DNA from 3 places in the Paraneptunicella aestuarii genome. Region 3 is predicted to be linked to each of the others. Evidence: predicted binding sites of a transcription regulator. Region 3 holds the regulator's gene; each other region holds the start of a gene.
What was found. Region 3 encodes FNR, which switches genes on or off when oxygen is low (the NO sensors DNR and NnrR bind a similar motif). Its sites were predicted from a motif close to TTGATCTAGATCAA; they were not measured.
Positions count from the first base shown of each region.

Region 1: the regulator FNR is predicted to act here: its motif matches at 2,742-2,755, upstream of KIH87_RS13290 (YdcH family protein).
Region 2: the regulator FNR is predicted to act here: its motif matches at 2,696-2,709, upstream of hemN (oxygen-independent coproporphyrinogen III oxidase).

Region 1 is NZ_CP074570.1:3,498,113-3,503,110, forward strand. Features, by position in the region: gene KIH87_RS13280 (sulfurtransferase) at 1-735, opposite strand, end outside; gene KIH87_RS13285 (2-keto-4-pentenoate hydratase) at 954-1,835, opposite strand; gene KIH87_RS13290 (YdcH family protein) at 2,337-2,579, opposite strand; gene KIH87_RS13295 (YebG family protein) at 2,828-3,124, opposite strand; gene KIH87_RS13300 (CreA family protein) at 3,184-3,630, opposite strand; gene KIH87_RS13305 (LacI family DNA-binding transcriptional regulator) at 3,957-4,964, shown strand.
Region 2 is NZ_CP074570.1:4,688,522-4,693,519, forward strand. Features, by position in the region: gene KIH87_RS18370 (group II intron maturase-specific domain-containing protein) at 1-327, opposite strand, end outside; gene KIH87_RS18375 (hypothetical protein) at 523-753, shown strand; gene hemN (oxygen-independent coproporphyrinogen III oxidase) at 1,242-2,627, opposite strand; gene nhaD (sodium:proton antiporter NhaD) at 2,733-4,103, shown strand; gene dgt (dGTPase) at 4,241-4,998, shown strand, end outside.
Region 3 is NZ_CP074570.1:2,480,995-2,485,992, forward strand. Features, by position in the region: gene KIH87_RS10115 (heavy metal translocating P-type ATPase) at 1-653, shown strand, start outside; gene ccoS (cbb3-type cytochrome oxidase assembly protein CcoS) at 650-937, shown strand; gene KIH87_RS10125 (sulfite exporter TauE/SafE family protein) at 927-1,592, shown strand; gene fnr (fumarate/nitrate reduction transcriptional regulator Fnr) at 1,622-2,362, shown strand; gene uspE (universal stress protein UspE) at 2,619-3,554, shown strand; gene KIH87_RS10140 (TonB-dependent receptor) at 3,769-4,998, shown strand, end outside.

The DNA.
Region 1 (4,998 bases), 1.0 Mb from region 3:
GATACAAGCCGTTACACCCGAACCACAACTGAAGATAATTGAATCATTCGGAGTTAGTTCTAATGCCAAAAATCGATCATGTAGTTCACTGACAGGAAGCATGTGACCATCAGACTGCAAACTGGTGTAAGGCATGCTCTTGGATCCGGGAATATGGCCCGATTTCACATGAGGTCTGGGATCGGCATCTTCACCAGAAAAGCGAGCCGCAGAGCGCGCATCAAGAATAACCGAATGAGACTGTTCCAAATTAGACAGCACAGCCTCTACAGACACTATTTTCTCAGGCTGGTGCTGGCTTTCAAACGTCCCATCATGAGAATGTTCTGAAATGGCTGAAACTTCGCCACCAGCAGCTATCCACGCAGGAAGACCACCGTTCAGAACATATACATTGTCATGTCCCATCACTTTAAACATCCACCAGGCTCTGGGCGATGAATAAACGCCCATGTTGTCGTAAACAACAATAGTGCTGTCGTTATTCACACCCAGTTTACGAACCTCTCGCTCAAAACATTCAGCCTTGGGCATGGTATTGGGCAAAGCACTTTCCAGATCACAAATCACATTCTCGAAATCAAAACGCTTTGCGCCCGGAATTGCCTGTTCACCTACAGTATTACTCTTACCCGGCAAGGGCTTCTCCATACTGGCATCCAAAACAATAAGATTGTCATCGTCAAGGTGCTGCAATAGCCAGTCGGCTGATACTAAGTGTTTGAAGTCACGCATAAATATTTGGGCAAGTCGCGGTGAGAAAAAAGTGGAATAACTATAATGAGATTTAAAAGAAAGTGAATAGCCGTTTTACTTCAAAATGTTATTAGTTTTCGTTAACAAAAGTGTCAATACAATACGTTTAGTAAACCATGCCGAATGAACGAATTTCTGAACCAGTGACGTTATAGCCACCAATTAATTGTAAGTCAGTCCCATCCCTTAACTTGTGTCTATACCGCCTTAACCGTTATTGCAGCTTGCAAGGGGGTTTCACTCAATCCATTAATGGAATAGTTATAAGTGCGAGTTTCATTTGCCAACGGGAATAATTTCCCGACTGCGCCCAAGCTAATACGATCCCCCTTTTGCAGACTCTTACCATGACGTTTCAACTCGTTAACCAGCCATAAGACTGCATTAAAAGGATGATCCATGAGATTCTTAACCGGGGCAGCCTGGATCATTTTTCCTGTACTATCCGTAAACTCTGTTGTGGCTTGTGCAAGCTTGTCCAAAAACGCCTGGGTTGGCTCAACTTTGATCCCGTCACCAAGCACCATTTTGGTTGCCGCTACGTTTAATGCGACCAATTGGTGGCTATCGAAAGGTTTATTAAATGGAAATTGAATTGTTGGCATTTCGATAAATGCAAAGATCATATCAAGGCTTTTGGCAACATCCATTAAGCTTGTGGCAGACATAATAGATTCATCTTTCACTGTCACCATCAAATCAGGCTCGATCATGGGTCGAAAACCAAAGTTAGCACTTATTTCACTATGGTTTTGCAAAAACATGCCTTCCATCAGCACGCCAAAAGCTGGTCCGGAAATGCCAAATTTTTCTTGTCCAGCTTTCCCTGTAAAGCCTATTTTGTATCCAACTATCTTGCCTTCTTCCTTACCCAAATGCTGACTTAACATTTGTACATATTTTCCCTGTATACAGTAGGCATCATCCAAGCTCTCAATTTCATCAAGATTACCAACAGGCTTGTCGGGGAAATGGCTCACCAGATGTTCGATCTCATTATCTTTAAGGCAATTAGCAAAAGCAGAGGAGGAAAGCAAAAGGATGCTCAAGGATACAAAAATGAAGCTCAATCTGGCCATAATAGAAAGTCGTCCTGTGATAAATGCGCTTATCCTACTATGATAGACGTCAAATAGGCCAATCGTTTGGCTTATTTTTTATACAAGTCTGATTATTAAAAATGGAAAAAATAAAAAATATACTGATTTGGGAGACATAAAAATCGCTGAAATAGCTATTTCAAAACCTATTCCTGGGTCAATTCTACTTATGTAGAATTCTGGTCATGCAGCTTAGGAAATTCGGCTTATAAAAACAAAAAGCCGCAATCTCAAAAAAACGAAACTGCGGTTAACATAGTGCCATAACATAGGTGTGCCGTAAGGCGAAATAAGCTCAAAATTAACGTACAAGCTTACGCCTTGTAATGTCTTCTACGTTAGAGGCTTATTGGATAGATGAGCGAACTTAATATTATTTCGGTTAATTTCTGTTAATTTGGATTAACCCACATACAAGGAGCACCTTTCTGGCAGCTAGCCCTTGTACTAATCACATTAGTTCAACTCACCTCAAAACGATTAAGCTTGTTTCTTTAGCATATCGAACATTATGTCTTTTAAATACAGACGCTTCTTTTTCAGGTCTTCAAGATACATGTCAGAAGTATTTTCAGTGCCATTTTCAATTCGGTGGATCTCGTGATCGATCTCATCATATTCGTTATGCAAACGATGAAAGTGATTATCGCTCATTTTCAATTCATGAATTTTGTCTTTATATTCAGGTAATTCGTTAGCGAGGCTGTGGTTGGAAACGGGCATGATTGCCTCCTTAGTGGTTCATAATTTCAGTTAAAATAAGCAAAGAGTCAGAGTGTGCTTTAGAGCCTGAATTTATGCTCTCTAATAATAATGCTACACGCTGATTAAAAGGTTATTCCAAACTATCTGCGCCTAGTGTATCCAACCTGATTTGCCAATATTTTGATTTAGGTCATTAAATTCATCCTGAATTGAATGTTCGCAAACGATAACTAAAAAATACTCCTGCTCTCTTTACCCGAAAGTTTTTATCCAGCTGATTTTGCTTTTTCCAACTTCACAATTTCGGCGGTTTCTTCTTTCAATACGGTTGCAGCATCCACACCTTTAAAGAGTTTCGCCACCACTTCTTTATTCTTCGACAACATGACCGATAATTGCTCCATCAATTTTTCGTCCAAATCAATTCCTTTCGCTTGTATATACTCAGCCAGGTTATCAGCCACTTCCAGCATCTTGTCGTATTTGTCAGCTTCTTTCTTATCTGTAGTGACCAACTTCTCAACCCCTTTATGCTCAACCACATACTTTGTAATAATAGCCATCGTCTATACTCCCGAATAAATTTGTTAAACAACTTAACACACACTGTTTATTTGTACAGTTATTTTTTATATGCCTTACTACCATACAACGGGACTGTTGATATTGAGTTTTTAAAACTCCCCGTCGTCTCTTTAGTTGAATAGGCCAAATAAATGATAGTTTGATTCTCTTTATCAAAAGTACGTCGAACTTTCAGTGATTTAAAAAGAATAGACTTTGAATCACGAAATACATGTTTTGGTTCTTCCAAATTCACCATCTGCTGTAAATTTTCCGGCAATTCACCTGTTTGACGACAAGCTATGGCCATGTTCGATGGGTCACTCAATGATAAATGCGCTTTTACCGAAGAAATATGACAAGTGATCCCTGGAATTTGAGGGTCATTAAACGAATCAACATCAATCGTTGTGGCGCTGAACAACCCGGTGCTAACAGAGTCAGAATCGGTACACGCTGCCAATCCCAATAACACAGACAAAACCATCACATATTTTTTAAACATCTCATTACCCCACTCAGAGACAACATCTCAGATAAAACAAAACTTAGAATACCTTTGAATTCACACCAATATACATTACTAAAGGCTATAACAGCATGGCGCAGTTATGAACCCTTCTATACAAAATATCAGCTAAATTTTTACGTTTCGGCAATTAAGGTATTATCCTGCTGTTGACTTAAAATTATTTAGCTGCCTCAATAGACTGGGTTAGGCTTTGAACATGCCAATTGGCAAATTGAATACAGGACAAGATCTCATCTCATTTAAGGTGATGCTTTTCAGCTATAGCCTTGAATTGAGAATAGAGAGAACACAAAAATAGTATGGCAACAATCAAAGAAGTTTCAGAATTAGCCGAGGTATCTCTGGCAACAGTATCTCGTGTGATTAACAACACTGCTCAAGTTAAACCTCACACTCGTATTCGTGTTGAAGAGGCAATGAAAAAACTGGGGTATCGTCCCAATTTTATCGCTCAATCCCTAGCGTCTAACAAGAGCAATACTGTTGGCTATGTGGTTCCTGAATTACACGGCTCTTTCTTTGGTTCCATGCTATCAGGTTCTGAGCACATCTTGCGTAAGTCATCAAAACACTTATTCATTTCTGCCGGTCACAGTAATCAGCAAGATGAGATAAACGCCATTGATTCTTTACGCGACCGACGTTGTGACGCTTTGATATTACACCTCGAAGCAATTGAAGACGACTACTTGATTGAATTGGCTAAATCAGGTGTTAAATTTATTCTGGTTAACCGCCATATTGATGCTATTCCTCAGCATTGCATCGGTATTAATAATGTTCATGGCGGATATATTGCCACTAAAGCACTTATTGATCAGGGTCATACAAATATCGGCTACATATCTGGTTCACTCTGGAAAGTGGATGCTGAGGAGCGTTTACAAGGACATAAAAAAGCACTACAAGAAGCCGGTATCCCATTTAATGCTGATTGGTTAAAGGAAGGGGATTTCCAAGCCGCATCCGGCTATGAACTCGCCAGTATTCTATTAGACAATCATCCAACACTCACCGCACTGGCTTGCGCCAATGATGAAATGGCTTATGGCGCTTGCAACGCAATTAGAGAACGAGGGTTGAGTATTCCCGAAGATATTTCAGTGATCGGTTTCGACGACATCGAATTTTCAGCGTTTACCTATCCTCGTTTAACCACGATTCATTATCCCACAAGAGAAATCGGCGAAATGGCGGCAAGATGGGTTTTGAAAAATGTCTATGGTCAAAATCACGAGGTTTCTACAGAGATTGTTTCACCTTATCTGGTAAAACGTGACAGCATTGCTTCTCCAACAGAAAAGTAATTTGCCAGCCAAAAGCGAAAATGAAAGGAATAAA
Region 2 (4,998 bases), 2.2 Mb from region 3:
AAAACGCTTGCCGCATTCAAACCGATAGCCCAGAAAGTCAAAACCCTGACCTTTTTCCATGCAGTTCCCAAGATGGGTTTTATCCGGGTGCAGTGTTGAATGACGGCACAGTTTATCCATCAGGCTATACCACTTGCCTCCTTTGACGCCGTTACCCAGCGCCGCCAGCATACGCGCCGACCATATTGATGTGTCGACCCAGTCCTGCTGGGTCTCAGCCTCTCGTCTAGCCTTTATTGGCACTGGTAAGGGCATATCACTATCCACCAATATTCTCTTTACGTATCTACTTTCCTGCCCCGCTTTCCTAAGAGTGGGTTTGCTCACCACTCGTCTCATCCGAAAAAAATTCAGACACCGGTACTATCAGGGCTCTGACTACTCTGTTCAGTCACCTCCAAACAGAGAGCTCCCCAGTCCAGATAAATAACCGTCTTGTCGTTCCATCCTCAACCATCCGATGTTGTCTTATCATCGCTTTCACCACCGACATAGCGTGATAAGTGTGTTTCAGACTTCGCCATGCATCTGGAAGCTCGTCACAACATCAAACCGAATCAGGTTCGTTATCCTACGGACCGACAGTTCGCTTCCCGTTACTCTCCACCCAACCTCACGGTTACGCAGTTACGTTCAGCTACGGAGTCTCGGCTTGCTCCGACATGGACTTGCACCATGCTGATTATTCACCCTGTTGGGCGTACTCATGCTGATGACTATCTGCATCTATTGCTCACTGTGAAAAGACCCTGAAATGAATTCTGTCTCTTAGTCACGTCTTTTTATGTCGGATAGATTCTATTCATCAATGATAATTATGCTTTTGTTATTTCTTTGGGTTTCTTGTATGACACGTCCTTCGGACGCGCCAGTTACTTTTCCCAAATTAATAAATAGTCAGCTGAACAAGAAAAGTAACCAAAAGAAATCAGCCCCAACGGTTAACCCATTCCTGTGCTTCTCGAATCTTGAAAGCCGGTCTCACGGTGCATCCATGCACCGGGCAGCCCTAATTCATCATCCCTGATGAATTGCTTTCAATATTCTTCCGATGCTCGGGGTTAACCGAGGGGAACAGACCATTCTTCAAGCTTCATACCACGTCAAGGAGAATAAGGTGACATATAGCCATTTGTATAAAACACAAACGATTAAAAGACCATTCATTCGACTTGTGACTAAGAGACAGAAATAAATTCAGGGTGACGCCAGTTTCACTCAATCACCCTATAGCAACTTGCTTAAATCACCTTTGAAAAAGCCGCAGTACGGCGGTATTTAGGTAGGTACACATCAAAGCACATACACATTGTTCTAATAAAAGCCCTTCCCTGTTCAGCCACCAGAATCCCCTGCTCATCAATGCTGATCAGCCTGTCATTCACCATGGGCTTTAACATCTCCAGTTCTTCTGCGAAGTATTCTTTGAACTGGATATCGAATGCTTTCTCTATGTCAGAAAACATTAACTGATAATGACAAATAAGCTGCTTAATCACCGCAGCTCGCACATGATCATCGTTACTCAGCAAAATTCCCTTGTCCACGATATTGGCATCGTGTCCTGACTCAATGTGATCAATGGCCTGATAATAGTCGTGCAAGGTTTTATGGTTTTGGCAAATCACATCCCCAACCTGGCTGATAGAAGTGATTCCAAACCCTAACAATTCAGCCTCATCCAGTTCCGTATAGCCCTGAAAGTTTCGATGCAAACGCCCTTCCCGCTGAGCGATACTCAGTGGATCATCCGCTTTGGCAAAGTGATCCATTCCAATATGTTGATACCCCATTTTTAACAACCTTGCCTTGGCATATTCCAGCATTTCCTGTTTTAAATCGGCTGAAGGTAGCCATTCATCTTTAATTTTACGTTGCGCCGCAAATCGGCTGGGCATGTGAGCATAATTGAACAAAGACAGCCTGTCTGGCTGCAACTGCTCTATGCAATCCAGCGTATACTCGGCAGTGTTCAAGCTTTGATGGGGCAAGCCATAAACCAGATCCATATTGACCGAATCAAAACCAATCTGGCGCGCTTCTGCCATGATGTCTTGCACATCCACAACATCCTGAACGCGGTTGATAGCAAGCTGTACCGAACGATCAAAATCCTGAATGCCCATGCTGATACGATTAAAGCCAGCTTCACGCAAAGCCTTTAAATCACCCTGTTGAACCAGTCGCGGATCCAGCTCAATACTGATTTCCGCACCCGGCTTAAGATTGGTATAGCGACGCACGGTCTCCAATAGCGAAGCAAGCTGTTCTGGACGCAGGAAATTAGGCGTACCACCGCCCAAATGGATCTGGCAAATCTGCTTGTCTTTCAAATAGGCACTACGCTGAATAATTTCCTTAAACAAATAACCGAGATAACGCTCTGCCTTCTCTTTTTGGCGCGTTACCATCTTGTTGCAAGCGCAGTAGTAACAAAGCTGATGGCAAAACGGGATATGAAAATATAAAGACACATCATTGTGCTCAGAATGCTGTAATGCTTGAACAAGATGCGAATCATCAACGCCCTTCGCAAGCTCCAATGCCGTAGGATATGACGTGTATCTCGGCCCGTTTTGGTTATATTTACGGGTAAGGTGAGTAATTGATTGAGTGGTTTCGGTCATTAATCTTTCAAGAAAGTAACTTGCTTAATAGAGTGATGGTATCCTAGCAACCCGTTTATCCGGGCAGGTTGACGTACATCAAGAAAGCAACAGGAATAACAATAAATGACGATGTTCAACGGCAACGGAACGGTTGCCGAATTTAGTGAAATTACAGCGCTATTAACCCATCACTGGGTTGGATATGCCTGTTTAGCGATTTTCTTTGTCGGCTATGTACTGGTCATTTTAGAAGAGCGGCTCAAGCTACGTAAATCCAAACCCATGTTGTTGGCTGCCGCGCTTATATGGGTCTTGATTGGTATATTCTTTAGCGCTCATGGCGCAACAGAGCTGGTTGAAGTAGGCATGAGGCATAGCTTCCTTGAATATGCTGAGTTATTTTTCTTCTTACTCGTCACCATGACCTATATCAACGCCATGATGGAGCGGGGTGTATTTCATGCTCTAAGGCTATGGTTAATCGCCCATGATTACACCTATCGGCAACTATTCTGGATTACAGGACTTCTCGCATTTTTCCTGTCACCGGTTGCTGATAACCTGACCACCGCCTTAATTCTTTGTGCCGTGGTCATGGCCGTATCAGACGGACGCTCAAAGTTCGTCCTGATTTCATGCATCAATATCGTTGTTGCTGCCAATGCGGGAGGAGCATTCAGCCCTTTCGGTGACATCACAACCTTGATGATTTGGCAAAAAGGCATGGTCTCTTTTTGGGATTTCTTTCAGTTATTTTTACCAGCCGTGGTCAATTTCATGATACCTGCGCTGATCATGCAATACGCCATTCCAAATTCCATTCCTCCAGAGCATGGATTACCGCATAAACAAATTAAATTTGGTGGACGCCTTATCGTTTTGCTCTTTGCTGCAACGATTACAACCGCCGTCACCTTTCATTCTATGCTGGGGATCCCTCCCGTTTTCGGCATGTTAACCGGGCTTGCTTATCTGAAATTGTACGGCTACGTGTTACGCCAGCGCTCTCGGGCATGGGTTCACAAGGCAGACAACCCTCCGGGAAGTGTTGATGACCCCTACGATTTTGATGTGTTCGCTAAAGTTGCCCATGCCGAGTGGGATACCTTGTTCTTCTTCTACGGCGTCATCATGGCCGTTGGCGGCTTGGGATTTATTGGATATCTTGGACTGGCTTCGGAAATGATTTATGGTCAATTCGGGCTCACCATCGCCAATAGTCTGGTCGGTATTGTGTCAGCCGTCGTGGATAATATTCCCGTGGTTTACGCCATACTCACCATGCAACCCGATATGCCAGAATACCAATGGTTGCTGGTAACTTTGTCCGCAGGCGTTGGCGGCAGTTTGCTTTCCATCGGTTCTGCAGCCGGTGTTGCCTTGATGGGGCAAGCAAGAGGACAGTACACTTTTTGGGGGCATTTGAAATGGACTCCCGTAATAGCACTGGGCTATGTTGCCAGCATTCTTGTTCACTTAGGCTTAAATGGGTAAGTAATACACAAACTTGCAGACGTCAGTATTCTAAGTTAAAAAGGCTGCATTGAAATGCAAAAAAACATGCGCAAAAGACGTATACGAGGCGCATGCGATAAGCCCATTAATCCGGTTAGAGACTGACAATCACACTCATGAACTTTGCCAAAAAAATCACAGATGCCCGCCCTTACATGAGCCCATCTGCCAATAATCAGCAGTCTCAGGAAGTTGTTCCACTCACCCGATTCGAAAGTGACCGAGGTCGCATTATCAACTCAGCGGCAGTGCGTCGATTGCAGCAAAAAACCCAGGTATTTCCTCTGGAACGCAATTCTGCGGTACGCAGCCGGCTAACACACTCGTTAGAAGTGCAGCAGGTTGGGCGCTTTATCGTGCAAACCATTTTTCGCAACCTGACAGAACAAGAACAGAAAGAATATGGATTATCAGGTTTGGAACGCCATCTGGAAAGCCTGGTGGAAATGGCCTGCCTGATGCACGACATCGGCAACCCTCCATTTGGTCATTTTGGCGAACAGGCAATCAACGATTGGTTTGGGAAAAACCTGTCATCTTGTTATCCCAAAAGCCAATCAGGTTCAATCCAGCTAAATGAAGAACTGGCTCGTGATATTTGTCATTTTGAAGGCAACGCCCAAGCCATTCGTTTAGTTCATACGCTGTTGAATTTAAACCTGACCTACACCCAGGTGTCGGGCATTCTGAAATACACCCGCTGTGGCACAAACGTCAAACCCGAGAAGCCTCACCCACAGCATTATCTGCAAAAGAAAGTGGGTTATTACTTCAGTGAAACTGGTTATGTAAATGACTTGCGTAAAGCGCTAGACATGGAAGAAGGTTGCCGTCACCCGGTGTCGTACATCATGGAAGCGGCTGACGATATTTC
Region 3 (4,998 bases):
TCTTTCTTGAATGCGAAGGTAAACTGATTGCCAGCTTTGAACTGCGAGATAAATTAAGCGAAGGAGTCCTCGCCTTTATTGATACCATTCGTCATTTACAACCAGTGATATTAAGTGGTGACAACAGAGCAAACGTAGCCAACATTGCCGAAGAATTGAATATCGCAGAATGGAAAGCAGAATGTCGCCCTGAAGACAAGCTGGATTATATCAAGTCATTACAAGCTCAAGGCAAACGCGTGTTAATGGTAGGCGACGGCATTAATGATGGCCCTGTTTTAGCACAGGCAGATATTTCCGTAGCCGCATCAGGCGCTTCGGATCTCGCCAAAAATGCAGCGGATGTCATTATGCTGGGCGGCAACATTAGCAAATTAATCGCGTTATTTCGTATCGCTCAAAAAACGCGCAATACTATCCGCACCAATATTCTCTGGGCATTGGGTTACAACACATCGGTATTACCCCTCGCCATGATCGGTTTTTTAACGCCCTGGATGGCCGTCATCGGCATGTCACTGAGTTCTATCATTGTTGTCTATAACTCTACCCGACTTCTTTCTGTTAATATTCCCGACATTGCTAATGTACAGAGTTCTGACAACAATCCACTCATGTCAGAAACAAAAGAAACGCCCAGAGAAACAGTATGAGTATTATTTACGTATTAATTCCATTAGCGATTCTCATTGTAGCCATCGCCATTGTGGTTTTCTTTTGGGCAGTAAAGAGCGATCAGTTTAATGATCTTGATAGGCAGGGATACAACATATTATTTGATGAGGACATTAAGCAGGATCATGCATCAAAAGAAGCTCCTACCTCAGTAAATAATCATCATAGCCAAGCAGAGAAAGAGGAACCGTCTGTACATGAGGGCTCTGTCAGCGAAGAAAACTCTCAGCAACCTTCCTCTTCTTCCAATCATGCACGTTGATCTGATAGCCGCTTTTTTAATTGGCCTCGCTGGCAGTGTTCATTGTGTGTCGATGTGCGGCGGTGTCGTCGCAGGTCTGAGCTTTGCGATCCCAAAAGAGAAAAACAAGCTGCCTTTTATCGCCACCTATAATATCGGCAGGATCAGCAGCTACACACTCGCTGGCGCAATTACTGGAACCTTTGGCAGTATATTCTCGCATCAAATACAAAATGGCATTGTCTGGTTAAACCTTCTTAGTGGCGTATTTCTGATCCTTGTCGCGGCTTACATTGGCGGCTGGTGGCGCATTCTCAGTTATCTGGAAAAGGCGGGCGGAAAACTTTGGAAACATATCAGCCCCATAGGGAAACGTTTCGTTCCTTTTAAATCTCCTATCTATGCCTTACCTTACGGCATTGTTTGGGGCTGGCTCCCCTGTGGATTGGTTTATTCAGCGTTAACCTGGAGTTTAGCGAGTGAAGCATGGCTTGATGGGGCATTAACCATGATGTTCTTTGGTATAGGAACTTTACCCTCAGTAATCCTGTTAGCATTATCGGGAAAAAGCCTGGCAAAAATGATGGAACGCCCTCAAACCAAACAAATAATGGCAGTTTTAATTTGCTTATTCGGAATTTATAGTATTTCCAAATCCTTGCCAGATATTCTATAGTACCCCTTGAACTAACACAGGAACAAAGCATGGCCGGTCACCCGAGTTCTTCTATTCATTGTCAAAATTGTAGTTTCAGTCAGCTATGCTTGCCTTTCAATCTCAATTCGAAAGAGTTAAGCAAGCTAGACGATATTATCCAGCGTAAACGTCCTATTCAGAAAAATGAGCGTCTATTCACCGCTGGTGATGGGCTAAAAGCATTGTATGCCGTTCGTTCAGGGTCATTTAAAACATTTACCGTGTCTCAAGATGGTGAAGAGCAAATCACCGCTTTTCATCTACCGGGTGAGATTATTGGGTTTGATGGCTTGCTGGAGTTAAAACACCAAAGCTTTGCTCAAGCGCTGGAAACGTCGATGGTATGTGAAATCCCCTACCAGACACTGGACGATCTTTCCGGTGAATTTCCTAAATTAAGACAGCAAATCATGCGCTTGATGAGTAATGAAATTCATCATGATCAGGAAATGTTTATGCTGTTGAACAAACGTACTGCTGAAGAGCGTTTAGCTTACTTTATTAAGAGTTTGTCGAATCGTTTCCATGATCGTGGCTTCTCCGCTAACGAATTCCGGCTCACCATGACTCGTGGCGAAATCGGAAACTATTTAGGATTAACGGTTGAAACGATCAGTCGTTTGCTAACGCGATTCCAAAAAGAAAATTTGATCGAAGTAAATGGCAAATTAATCAGCATTGTTAATCATCCCAAACTGGAAGAAAGAATGGGTTCACAGCGCAATACCTGCTCGGTGACTCTGCAATAATTCGTTGATTTTAAGTTTTATAATCAAGCCACATTTAAAGGCTGCTATTTTTAGCAGCTTTTTTGTATCCCGCTTTTTACTCCCTGCTATTTTCCTCTAATAAAACGAGTGTGAGATTAGAAAATCAGCAATAAAATGTATTGAAAAGAGTTAGTTTGATCTCAAACAAGTCAAAAACTTGCCTATATGGTCAAGCTAAACCATTATGTTAATGTAACTTTTAGTTGTAACTCTCTTATTACCAAGGTGGATAGAAATGGGTAACTTCCAAAAAATTCTGGCCGTTATAGATCCTACAATTCAAAAACAAAAATCGCTGGATAGAGCGATTGAGCTGGCAGAAAAAACAGGTGGAAGCATTACCGCCTTCCTTACCATTTATGACTTTTCCTATGAAATGACGACCATGCTTTCCGTTGACGAAAGAGAAGTCATGCGACAAGCCATGATCGACGACAAAGTGGATTGGCTTACCAGTATTGTTGATGCCCATCAGAAGCAAACCGATGTGCCCATCAATGTAAAAGTTGCGTGGCATAACCGCCCTTACGAAGGCATTATTATTGAGTGTATGGAGCAAGGCCACGATCTCATAGTAAAAGGCACTCAAAAGCACGATACACTTAAATCAGTTATTTTTACTCCAACAGATTGGCACCTGTTAAGAAAAGCGCCGGCTTCTGTTTTGTTAGTTAAAGAACACGATTGGCCAGCAAACGGTCAGATCCTTGCTGCGGTGAATGTGGGTACAGAAGACGAAGCACATCAGTCTTTGAACAAACGAGTTACCAAAACAGCCCACGATATGGCATCGATACTGAAAGCAAACGTTCATTTGGTGAATTCTTACCCTGGAACTCCGGTAAACATTGCCATTGAGATCCCGGAATTCGACCCTCAAGGCTATAACGAATCGGTAAAAGCCTATCACGATAAATGCATGACTTCCCACGCGCAAACTCATCAAGTTGCTTTGGAAAACTGCCACGTTAAGGAAGGCTTGCCTGAAGATGTTATTCCAGCAGTCGCTAAAGAAATCGACGCAGAATTAGTGATCATCGGTACTATCGGACGTGTCGGTATTTCTGCGGCGTTAATTGGTAATACCGCAGAGCACGTTATTGATATGCTGGACTGTGATGTTTTGGCGTTAAAGCCAGAAGGCTTTGAATCTCCTGTGCAGTTGAACTAGTTCTCGTCACACTTCATTTAATTCTACATATTCATTTTATAAGCCCTGTTTTTACATCAGGGCTTATTTTATTCTCCATACATACCATAATCTTGTCTCTTTTCGGCTCAAACCGGTATTTTAGGTTGATTATTTCCACTGGTCGGTGTACTTATCTAGCTGCTTCGATAACAACTTATTTTCATTACATTCACACACAAAAACTGGAAGCATCATGACAAATCACGGGAACATCACACACACATTAAAGCCAAGTAAGCTGTCGCTGGCGATATTGTTTGGATTAAGCTCTCTGGCCGGAGGTCTGTCAGCACAGGAGCAAGCTCCTGCCCAAGACTCTGCAAAACAAGAATATAGCGGTATCGAAATTATTAACGTTACTGCACAAAAACGTACCGAAAACCTTCAAGAAGTGCCTATCGCTATCAGCGCTTTCTCGGAAGATGCCATTCGTAAAATCGGTGCATCAGATTTAAATGATTTAGGCTTATACACTTCAGGTTTCGAATCAAATAACGCGACCGCAACGCAAACCACCTGGACAGTACGTGGCATCACCACCAATGACTTCGGTATCGGCCTTGACCCTGCGGTAGCCGTTTATATCGACGGTGTATACATCGGTCGTCGCGGTACGTCAAACCTGAACTTCAACGATGTGGAGCGCGTGGAAATCCTGAAAGGCCCTCAAGGTACGCTATTTGGTCGTAACTCTGCTGCTGGTGCAGTTAACATTATCACCAAATCACCCGTTATTGATTACGAAGGTAACGTTCGAGTGACTTTAGGTAACTACTACAAACGTAAATTTGAAGGCTTGGTTAACATCCCTATTAACGACAACTGGTCGTTCCGAGGTTCATATACTTCCAATAATCGCGATGGTTATTTAGACGCCATCGGTAGAGAAGACCTGGGTAATGAACACGATTGGGGTATTCGAGCCAGTTTATTTGCTGAATATGTGGATTTTGAAGCCGTGATTCGTGCTGACATTTCCAAGCTAAATCAAGATTCTCGTCCGGCAGTCACAATGAATACAGGCTACGGCCTTGGCGATCCTTTCGGCCCGGTTGAAACCGACGGCGGTGATGACGTATACGAAGCGCGTGACGTTAAGGGTATTTCTGCCGAGTTGAACTGGCATTTTGGCGACGTGACTTTCACGTCGATTACAGCCTATCGTGAATTCACACGTTACAACGGTATGGAAGATGACGGAAGCGCCTTTGACAGAGCCTATTTCGTGAGTGTTCTGGATGAAGACCAGGATCAGTTCAGTCAGGAATTCCGCTTAACGGGTGCATCAGACACTCTCAAATGGACTTTGGGCGCGACTTACTTTAAGGAAGACATCGCGCAAGATACTCACGCCAGATTTAAATTCCAAACCTTCGATGGTTTTGCGTTAACCAATGCAGGTCTTGATCCATCGTTGATTCCA